Regions from separate parts of the Streptomyces sp. NPDC050164 genome, predicted to be linked through region 1. Evidence: riboswitches for the same ligand, from Rfam matches in the RefSeq annotation. Region 1 holds a riboswitch; each other region holds the start of a gene.
The links. Region 1 has a riboswitch for cyclic di-AMP ahead of ACIBNA_RS18840 (transglycosylase family protein). Riboswitches for the same ligand answer to the same signal wherever they lie in the genome.
Positions count from the first base shown of each region.

Region 2: it holds a riboswitch for cyclic di-AMP, as region 1 does, so the genes downstream of both, ACIBNA_RS07740 (M23 family metallopeptidase) here and ACIBNA_RS18840 (transglycosylase family protein) in region 1, are expected to answer to the same signal.
Region 3: it holds a riboswitch for cyclic di-AMP, as region 1 does, so the genes downstream of both, ACIBNA_RS10930 (peptidoglycan DD-metalloendopeptidase family protein) here and ACIBNA_RS18840 (transglycosylase family protein) in region 1, are expected to answer to the same signal.

Region 1 covers NZ_JBITJK010000012.1:130,124-133,387, reverse strand. Annotated here, with positions in the region: gene ACIBNA_RS18845 (transglycosylase family protein) at 1-776, shown strand, start outside; cyclic di-AMP (ydaO/yuaA leader) riboswitch at 1,005-1,183, shown strand; gene ACIBNA_RS18840 (transglycosylase family protein) at 1,188-1,865, shown strand; gene eno (phosphopyruvate hydratase) at 2,131-3,264, shown strand, end outside.
Region 2 covers NZ_JBITJK010000004.1:3,721-6,984, reverse strand. Annotated here, with positions in the region: gene ACIBNA_RS07755 (dihydrofolate reductase family protein) at 1-818, shown strand, start outside; gene ACIBNA_RS07750 (hypothetical protein) at 940-1,146, opposite strand; tRNA gene ACIBNA_RS07745 (tRNA-Met) at 1,444-1,517, shown strand; cyclic di-AMP (ydaO/yuaA leader) riboswitch at 1,807-1,963, shown strand; gene ACIBNA_RS07740 (M23 family metallopeptidase) at 1,975-3,006, shown strand; partial or broken gene ACIBNA_RS07735 (aldo/keto reductase) at 3,088-3,264, shown strand, end outside.
Region 3 covers NZ_JBITJK010000005.1:232,089-235,352, forward strand. Annotated here, with positions in the region: gene ACIBNA_RS10925 (alpha-galactosidase) at 1-1,470, shown strand, start outside; cyclic di-AMP (ydaO/yuaA leader) riboswitch at 1,782-1,943, shown strand; gene ACIBNA_RS10930 (peptidoglycan DD-metalloendopeptidase family protein) at 1,948-2,907, shown strand; gene ACIBNA_RS10935 (DUF6250 domain-containing protein) at 3,111-3,264, shown strand, end outside.

The DNA.
Region 1 (3,264 bases):
ACCGGGTCGCGGACTGCGAGACCGGCGGCGCCTGGAGCCAGAACAGCGGCAACGGATACTTCGGCGGCCTCCAGTTGTCCCAGGAGGACTGGGAGAACCACGGCGGCCTCGACTACGCCCCGAGCGCCGACCTGGCCAGCCGGTCGCAGCAGATAGCCGTGGCCGAGAGAATCCTCGCCGACCAGGGGGTCGGCGCCTGGCGTACCTGCGGGCTGCTCTCCGGCCTCGAACAGGACAAGGGCTCGGACGCGTCCGACTCGTCCGCTCCGACGGACTCACCCGGACTGCTCGACTCCCCCGAGTCGGACGAAACCGCCAACTCCGACAAGTCACCTGATTCTGCCGATTCCTCGATACGGGACCAGTCGCAGGAGCAGTCGCAGGACCAGGAGCCCGGCAGCTCCCCGTCGGCCACTCCCGAGAGCGACGAGCCCGCCAAGTCGCCACAGGACGACGGTGCTTCAGCCCCGACCGACACCGGCTCCGGCCGCCACCGCGGCCCCAGCGCCGACGAGGGCGCCGCGGCGGAGGACGGCCGTACGTCCGGGTCCGCGGGACGGCACGCCTCGCGCGGCGGAGAGGCCTCGCGCGAGGCGACGGACGGCTCCTACACCGTGCGCCCCGGCGACAGCCTCTGGTCCATCGCCGACTCCCTTGACCTCAGCGGCGGATGGCGCGCGCTCTACACCGGGAACGAGGCGGCCGTCGGCACCGACCCGAACCTCATCCGCCCCGGTCAGAAGCTCACGGTAGGGGGCGAAGCGGACGAGGAGTAGCCGGTGGGGCAGTCCGGAAACGGCGGCGGAAGTCACCCCGAAACCCCGCGAGTTCACGTCACCGTTCGCACTGAATGTCCCATATAAGACCGGTGAGAGATAGATCTCAGAAGCCCTGATCGTCTTTGAAATTCCGCGGATCGCATGTCTACGGTCATGACCGCTCGCCACCGCGAGCCCCGGCTGCCGCAACGCCGAATCCTGCCAGCGGCCGCACGGGAACAGTCGTCGCGTCAAGCGCCGTAGGCAGGAGCGGGGGACCCAAGGTAAGTGCCGGGCCCGGCGGTTGAGGCAACTCGACGGCAGGTCCGGCTTGGGGTGAAGCCGTGTCCCGGGAGGGACGCGGCCGGGCAACTCAACCGGCCCGAACCCGACAGCTCACCTCGCAGGCGTCGGTGAGGGGATCTCTCCATGCTGTTTTCCGGCAAGGGCACGCACCGCCGTCCGTCCAAGGCCTCTCGGGTCATCGCCATCGCCGGTGTCACCGGTGCCGCCGTCGCCGCCCCGCTGATGGCGGCCGGCAACGCCTCCGCCGCCACCGCCTCCGAGTGGGACACCGTCGCCCAGTGCGAGTCCGGCGGCAACTGGTCCATCAACACCGGCAACGGCTACTACGGCGGTCTGCAGTTCTCCGCCTCCACCTGGTCCGGCTACGGCGGCACCAAGTACGCCTCCACCGCCGACCAGGCCACCAAGGCCCAGCAGATCGAGATCGCCGAGAAGGTCCTCGCGAGCCAGGGCAAGGGTGCCTGGCCGGTCTGCGGCAAGGGCCTGTCGAGCGCCGGCTACAGCGGCGGCGGCTCCTCGAGCGACTCCGCGCAGCAGAGCACCGAGACCCGCGAGACCCAGCAGCAGCCGGCCTCCCGTTCCGAGGAGCGTCCGGCCGCGAAGAAGACCGTCACCACCCCGACCGGCAAGAAGGTCAAGAAGGGCGACGGCGAGTACAAGGTCGTCAAGGGCGACACCCTCAGCTCCATCGCGACCGAGCGCAAGGTCGAGGGCGGCTGGGAGAAGCTGTTCGAGCTGAACAAGGACATCGTCGACGACGCCAACCTCATCTACCCGGGCCAGCAGCTGCACCTGAAGTAAGCAGCGGCCCACCCCCGTCCCCACGGGCTCCCCGCCCCGGTGTGCGTTCCCCCGTGCGCACCGGGGCGGGGTTTTTTCTGCCGGTCTTTGCGATCCGGCTTTGTTCCGTTCGGAAACAATTTACTCTCGGTTCTGTCCATGGGGTGGGCGACCCGGTGGCCGATCGCGCGGAGCCGGTTAGGCTCATGTCGCGAGCCACCGCGGCCCGCACCACGCAGGGTCCGAGCGGCCCGCGTACCCGCGTCACACCAAGAAGGAGATGCTCGTGCCGTCCATCGACGTCGTCGTAGCCCGGGAAATCCTGGACTCCCGAGGCAACCCCACGGTCGAGGTCGAGGTCGGCCTCGACGACGGCAGCACCGGTCGTGCCGCCGTCCCGTCCGGCGCCTCCACGGGCGCCTTCGAGGCCATCGAGCTGCGCGACGGCGACTCGAACCGGTACCTCGGCAAGGGTGTGGAGAAGGCCGTCCTCGCGGTCATCGAGCAGATCGGCCCGGAGCTGGTCGGCTACGACGCCACCGAGCAGCGCCTGATCGACCAGGCGATGTTCGACCTGGACGCCACCGACAACAAGGGCTCCCTCGGCGCCAACGCCATCCTCGGCGTCTCCCTCGCCGTCGCCCACGCCGCCTCCGAGGCCAGCGACCTGCCGCTGTTCCGCTACCTGGGCGGCCCGAACGCGCACCTGCTGCCGGTGCCGATGATGAACATCCTGAACGGCGGCTCGCACGCCGACTCCAACGTGGACATCCAGGAGTTCATGATCGCCCCGATCGGCGCGGAGTCCTTCTCCGAGGCCCTGCGCTGGGGCGCCGAGGTCTACCACACGCTGAAGAAGGTCCTGAAGTCGAAGGGCCTGGCCACCGGCCTCGGCGACGAGGGCGGCTTCGCCCCGAACCTCGGCTCCAACCGCGAGGCCCTCGACCTCATCCTGGAGGCGATCAACGAGGCCGGCTACACCCCCGGCGAGCAGATCGCCCTGGCCCTCGACGTCGCCGCGTCCGAGTTCTACAAGGACGGCGTCTACACCTTCGAGGGCAAGGACCGCTCGGCCGCCGAGATGACCGAGTACTACGCGGAGCTCGTCGACGCGTACCCGCTCGTCTCCATCGAGGACCCGCTGTTCGAGGACGACTGGGAGGGCTGGAAGACCATCACCGACAAGCTCGGTGACAAGGTCCAGCTCGTCGGCGACGACCTGTTCGTCACCAACCCCGAGCGCCTGGCCCGCGGCATCGAGGAGGGCGCGGCCAACGCGCTCCTGGTCAAGGTCAACCAGATCGGTTCGCTCACCGAGACCCTGGACGCCGTCGAGCTGGCCCAGCGCAACGGCTTCAAGTGCATGATGTCCCACCGCTCCGGCGAGACCGAGGACGTCACCATCGCCGACCTGGCGGTC
Region 2 (3,264 bases), on a different contig from region 1:
CCCGTGCCCTCGGCCTCGCCACCGATGCCACCGATGCCACCGATGCCTCCGATGCCACCGACATCGTCCCGCTCGGCGCCGACCTCGACTGGCGGCGGCTCCTCACCCACCTGCACGACGTCCGGGGCGTACGGCGGCTCATGGTCGAGGGCGGCGGCCTGATCCACACCCAGCTCCTCACCCAGGGCCTGGCCGACGAACTCCAGCTGGTCCTCGCCCCGCTCTTCGTGGGCGACCCCGAGGCGCCCCGCCTCTTCGGACCCGGCGGCTACCAGTCCGGCCGGCTCCGGCTGCTGGAGACCCGGCGGATCGAGGACGTGGTGCTCATGCGCTACGAGCCGACCGCTCCCGGCACCGGCCCCCTCCCCGTCGCCGCCGACCACCGCTGGCTGGCCCTCGCCTGCGAACTGGCGGCACAGTGCCCGCCCTCGGACACGGCGTTCAGCGTCGGCGCTGTGGTGGTCGCGGCCGACGGCACGGAGCTGGCCCGCGGCCACTCCCGCGAGGGCGGCGACCCGGTCGCGCACGCCGAGGAGGTGGCCCTGGCGAAGACCGGCCCGGCCGACCCCAGGCTCGCCGGCGCGACGGTCTACAGCAGCCTGGAGCCCTGCGCCCGCCGGGCCTCCCGCCCCGCACCCTGCGCCCGGCTGATCCTCGACGCGGGCGTACGACGCGTGGTCACGGCGTGGCGCGAGCCGGACACCTTCGTGGCGGGGGCCGACGGCAGCGGCGTGCTCGCGGCCGGAGGTGTGGAGGTCGTCGTCCTCCCGGAGCACGAGGAGCGGGCCAAGGCCCCGAACCGCCACCTGCCGCACTGAGCGCGGGCCGATCGGCCCAACAAATCGTGCGGCCTCGCCGCCTCCCGGGTCGCGCCGTCTCCCGGGTCGCGCCGTCTCCCGGGTCGCGCTGCCTCCAGGGCCGGTACGACAGCGCTCCTGCTCACCGCGCTCGCCCCTCCTCGTCTCCTCCTGCGGGGCCGCCGACCCGGAGGTCGGCCACGCTGCGTCGGCACACCGGGGAGAACACCGCGGTGCAGGCCGGCTCGACCGGGTCGGTCTGGGCCAGGGCCGCAAAGATCGTGCGGCACACGCGCGGCAGGGACTGGCCCGCCGAGCGGGTGCGGCGCTTCGAGGGCATGCTGCGCACGGCCCATCTCCCGGAAGTCGCCGCCACAGACCCGGACTTCACGGGGGGCTGGGACCTCGTGGCGACCGAAGCGGTCATCGCCATCGCCGTTCTTCTCGACGACCACCGGGCCTTCGGCCACGCCCTGGAGCGCTTCCGGGACGGCGTCACCCAGGAGACCTGCGCAGTGCCGGGCCCGCCGGCACCGACGACCTGTTCACCGCCTGGGAGACCCTCACTCACGCGGGCAACCCGGGCCGCTGAGCACCGGGTGTGCGCGAGCTGTCCCGCGGATGGCGTACACTGGAGTCACAACGACGCGGGGTGGAGCAGCTCGGTAGCTCGCTGGGCTCATAACCCAGAGGTCGCAGGTTCAAATCCTGTCCCCGCTACTGAAGGCCGAGGGCCGGAATCCGAAAGGGTTCCGGCCCTCGGTGTATTTCCCGATCCCGACATTACTGTTGGTGAGTGAATCGCACCGCTGCGCATAACAACTGACACACCGTCAAACCTCGTGAGTCATTTGCATAGCGGTCAACTCGCCCGATTTGCGCCGGTCGTGGCAGGTGTGTCCGCGCGAAAAAGGTTAATGATCAAGAGGAATCGCTGGAATCCCCACCGCGCGTCTATTAACGTTCGATAACGCAGCGCGGTCGTCCCAGCCGTCACAGAAGGCGGCTCCGTGCGCACGCGCCGAATCCCGAAAGGGAACCGGGGAACCACCACTTGGGGTGAATCGGGCGTATGCCGCCGTGGAAGCACGGCCGATATACGCGCGTAGGAGACCTTCCTGCTCCGAACCCGTCAGCTAACCCGGTAGGCGAGAAGGAAGGAAAGGAGTACGCCCACGTGGCGTCCAACCGGCCTGCCCCCGCGGCCCCGTCCGCGCCGAACCAGCGCGACACCGAAACCTTCGGCTACGGCGGTCACCGCACCGACGAGGGCCCGTTCCAGGAATGGAACCCCACCGCGGAGTCCATCCGTCCCGTCCGCGGCCGGCATCGCGTCACCAAGCAGCGCGGCGGCGGACTCGCCCGCAGCTCCACCGTCCTGGGCGTCGGCGTCATAGCCGCCGTGGGCGCGGGCGGCATGGCCAGCGCCCAGACCGGCAAGCCGCCGGTGTCGATCTCCGTTTCGGACCTGCCCTCGGTGGGTTCCCTCATTGCGGACGACGACACCCCCGAAGGCTCCGCCACCCCGCTCAGCGACCTCGGCACGGTGACCGCCGACACCGAGCAGGGCACCTCCGGCGCCGGTGAGGCGCTGCGCGCCCGGATCATGGCGCAGGCCGAGCACCAGCAGGAACAGATCGAGACCAAGGCCGCGCAGGACGCCGCGGAAGCCGCCCGGAAGGCGGCCGCGGAGGCCGCCGCCAAGGCGGAGGAGGAAGCCAAGGCCAAGGCCGCCGAAGCCAAGAGGAAGGCGGAGGAGGAGGCCCGGAAGAAGGCCGAGGCCGAGCGGCTCGCCGCCCTCGCCAAGCAGTACACGCTGCCGACCTCCGCGTACACCATCACCTCGACCTTCGGTCAGGCCGGCGCCTACTGGTCCTCCGGCTACCACACCGGCCTCGACTTCGCCGCCCCCACGGGCACGCCGATCAAGGCGGTGCACAGCGGCACCATCACGGAGGCGGGCTGGAACGGCTCCTACGGCTACAAGACGGTCCTGACCCTCGATGACGGCACGGAGATCTGGTACGCGCACCAGTCGTCCATCGGCGTCAGCGTCGGCCAGAAGGTCAGCACGGGTGACGTCATCGGCCGCGTGGGTGCGACCGGCAACGTCACCGGGGCGCACCTGCACCTCGAGGTCCACACCGGTGGGTCCACCAACGGGGTCGACCCGCTGGCGTGGCTGCGGGGCAAGGGCCTGAACGTCTGATCCCGTGCGGGGAGCGGTGTTTACGGGAGCTTTGCGTCTGCCGTGGAATGAGCCGTTCCCGTACGGTCGTTGACACATAGCATGACTTCTCTCCGCAAGCTCGGCTCCTCCGACCTCGAGGTCTTCCCGCTCGCCCTCGGCGGCAACGTATTCGGCTGGACGGCCGACGAGGCACAGTCGTTCGCCGTCCTCGACGCGTACACGGCCGCCGGCGGCAACTTCGTCGACACCGCCGACGTCTACTCGGCCTGGGCCGAC
Region 3 (3,264 bases), on a different contig from region 1:
GCGCTCGACACCGACGCGACCGAGGAGCGCGGCGAGGTCTACGGATGCGCCCTGGGCTGGTCCGGCTCCTGGCGGATCGCCGTGGCCCAACTCCCGGACGCGCGCGTGCAGATCACCGGCGGGGCCGGGTACGACGACTCGGGCCTGCTGATGCTGGGCACGGGGGAGTCGTACACGACCCCCGTCTTCGCCGGGCTCTGGAGCGACGGCGGTTTCGGCGGGGCGAGCCGCGCCTGGCACGCCTACCAGCGGGCGTACGTGATCCCGGACGCGGGCCAGGACCGGCCGGTGCTGTTCAACTCCTGGGAGGCCACCGAGTTCGACATCTCCGAGGAGCAGCAGCGGGCGCTCGCCGAGCGGGCCGCCGCCATGGGCGTCGAGCTCTTCGTGGTCGATGACGGCTGGTTCGGGGCGCGCACCAGCGACCGGGCCGGGCTCGGCGACTGGAGCCCCAACCCCGACCGCTTCCCGGGTGGCCTCAAGCCGCTCGCCGACCATGTGCACGGCCTCGGCATGCGGTTCGGGATCTGGGTCGAGCCGGAGATGGTCAACCCGGACAGCGACCTGTACCGCGCGCACCCGGACTGGGTGCAGTACCAACCGGGACGAAAGCGGACGGAGTTCCGCAATCAGCTCGTACTGAACCTCGCCCGCGAGGACGTCCAGGAGTACCTCTGGCAGCAGCTCGACGCACTCCTCTCCAGCGCCCCGATCGACTACGTCAAGTGGGACTTCAACCGCTGCTTCACCGACGCCGGCTGGCCGGACGACCCCTACCCGCAGCGGCTGTGGGTCGACCACGTCCACGCCCTGTACGCCCTGCTGGACCGGCTGCGGGCCGCCCATCCCCAGGTGGCCTTCGAGTCCTGCTCGGGCGGCGGCGGCCGGATCGACCTCGGTGTGCTCGGCCGCACGGACCAGGTGTGGACCTCGGACAACACCGACCCGCTCGACCGGCTCGCCATCCAGCACGGCTTCAGTCAGATCCATCCGGCCCGGGTCATGGCCGCCTGGGTCACCGACAGCCCGAACGCCATGCTCAATCAGCGGGCCAGCTCCCTGCGGTTCCGGTTCGTCAGTGCCATGGCCGGTGTGCTCGGGGTCGGTGGTGACCTCACCAAGTGGACGGAGGAGGAGCTCGCCGAGGCGCGGGGCTGGGTGGGGCTCTACAAGGGGATCCGGCCCGTGGTGCAGCGCGGCGACCTCTACCGGCTGCGGCCCCCGGAGGGCGGCCTGAGCGCCGTGCAGTACGTCCTCGGCGACGAGACCGTCGTCCTCGCCTGGCTCCAGGCGCAGCGCTACGGCGAGCCCGTTCCGGCGCTCCGGCTGCGGGGTCTCGACCCCACGGCATCGTACAAATGCCTCGAAACGGGTGAAGTTCACCGGGGTGCCGTGCTGCTCCATCACGGGCTACGCGTCGGTCTGCGTGGGGATCTGGACGCCACTGTCGTCCAGCTTAAGCGTAAGTAGCCGTTCTGTCCGAATAGGGAGTTCTTTGGTTATTTCGGCATAACGTGCCCCGATTGTAAAGGAGATGGGGGCGGAGTGCGTGAGCATCGTCATATTCGTGACGATGTGTTGTTGCCATGTGCACGTAATTCTGGCGTTATTCAGGGCCATTGAGGAAAGCGGGAGATCCGTAATCCACGCTCCGTTACGGAAAATGTGCCGATGCGTCAAGAAAAACGCCGTCACAGGCAACCGCAAGCTTGTCCCTTTGCGTCCTGGTCGCTTACGTTCCACACCAATCCGGACGGACGCCTAATCCTGCCGCCGCCCGGAGCCCGCACACACTGACCCGACGTACGGCAGGAGCGGGGGACCCACAGGTAAGACGCCTGTTCCGGTTCCCGGAACGGCTTGGGGTTAAGCCGCGTCTCGGCGCGGCCGGGCATCTCCAGCCCGAACCCGACAGCTCACCTCGTAGGCGCCGGAGAGGAATTCGCCATGCCCGCGAAGGGTAAGCATCGCCGCCCGAAGACTCAGCGTTTTACCCGTTCCATCGCCGTCGCCGGAACCGGCGGGGCCGCTCTCGCCCTTCCGCTCATGGGGGCCGCCGGCGCCCACGCCGCCACCCCGCAGTCAGCTCCGGAAAAGACCGTCCAGTCCGCTCCGGCCGCCGAGAAGAAGGCCGCCGAAAAGGCCACGGGTGCCCGCACGTACACCGTGCGGCCCGGTGACTATCTCGCGAAGATCGCCGATGAGCAGAACGTCGACGGGGGCTGGAAGAAGCTCTACACGGACAACCGTGACGCCGTCGGCGACGACCCGTCGCTGATCCACCCGGGCCTGAAGCTGTCGATCGGCAAGAAGGCGGCGGCGAGCGAGTCCAAGTCCTCGTCCCCGTCCTCGCCGAAGTCCTCGGCCTCCAAGTCCACGAAGCCCTCGAAGTCCTCTGCTTCCAAGTCCTCGGCTTCGAAGTCCTCGGCTGCGAAGTCGTCCGCCTCCGAGTCGTCCCCGAAGCCGGCTGCCGCCAAGCCGGCCGCCGCTGCCTCCAGCGGCTACAGCGCCCCGGTGGACGGTGCCATCGTCGGCACGCCGTACCGGATGTCCGGCAGCATGTGGTCCAGCGGCTACCACACCGGTGTCGACTTCGTCGTCCCGACGGGCACCTCGCTCAAGGCCGTCGGCGCGGGCACGGTCGTCTCCGCCGGCTGGGGCGGCGCGTACGGCAACCAGGTCGTCATCAAGCTGAACGACGGCAACTACGCGCAGTACGCCCACCTGTCCTCGCTCTCCGTCTCGGCCGGCCAGACCGTGAGCGCCGGACAGCAGATCGGCCTGTCCGGTGCCACCGGCAACGTGACCGGACCGCACCTGCACTTCGAGATCCGCACCACGCCGGACTACGGCTCGGACGTGGACCCGGTCGCCTACCTGCGCTCGCACGGCGTCTCCGTCGGCTGACCGACCGCACGACCACCTGCCTGACACGCAACCGTCGGCCGGACCCCGATCCCCGGGTCCGGCCTTCGGTGTGTGTGGAGGCTTGTGGCGATCGGCCGGCCCAAGGGATCGACAGCGGGCGGCAGTTGGGACACAGTGATCCCGTCCGGAGCGCAAGCGCTTTCTAGAGCCGTCCAGGCGGATCCACCGAGGAGATGTGTCCCGTGCCCACCACTCGCAGAGCGTTCGCAGCCCTGGCCGCCGGAGCCGCCGCGGCGGCCCTCGTCCCGACGGGCGCCGCGCACGCCGCGCCCCGGCACCGCCGCCTCATCGCCCACGACGACTTCCGCCACGGCCTCGCCCAGTGGGCGACCGAAC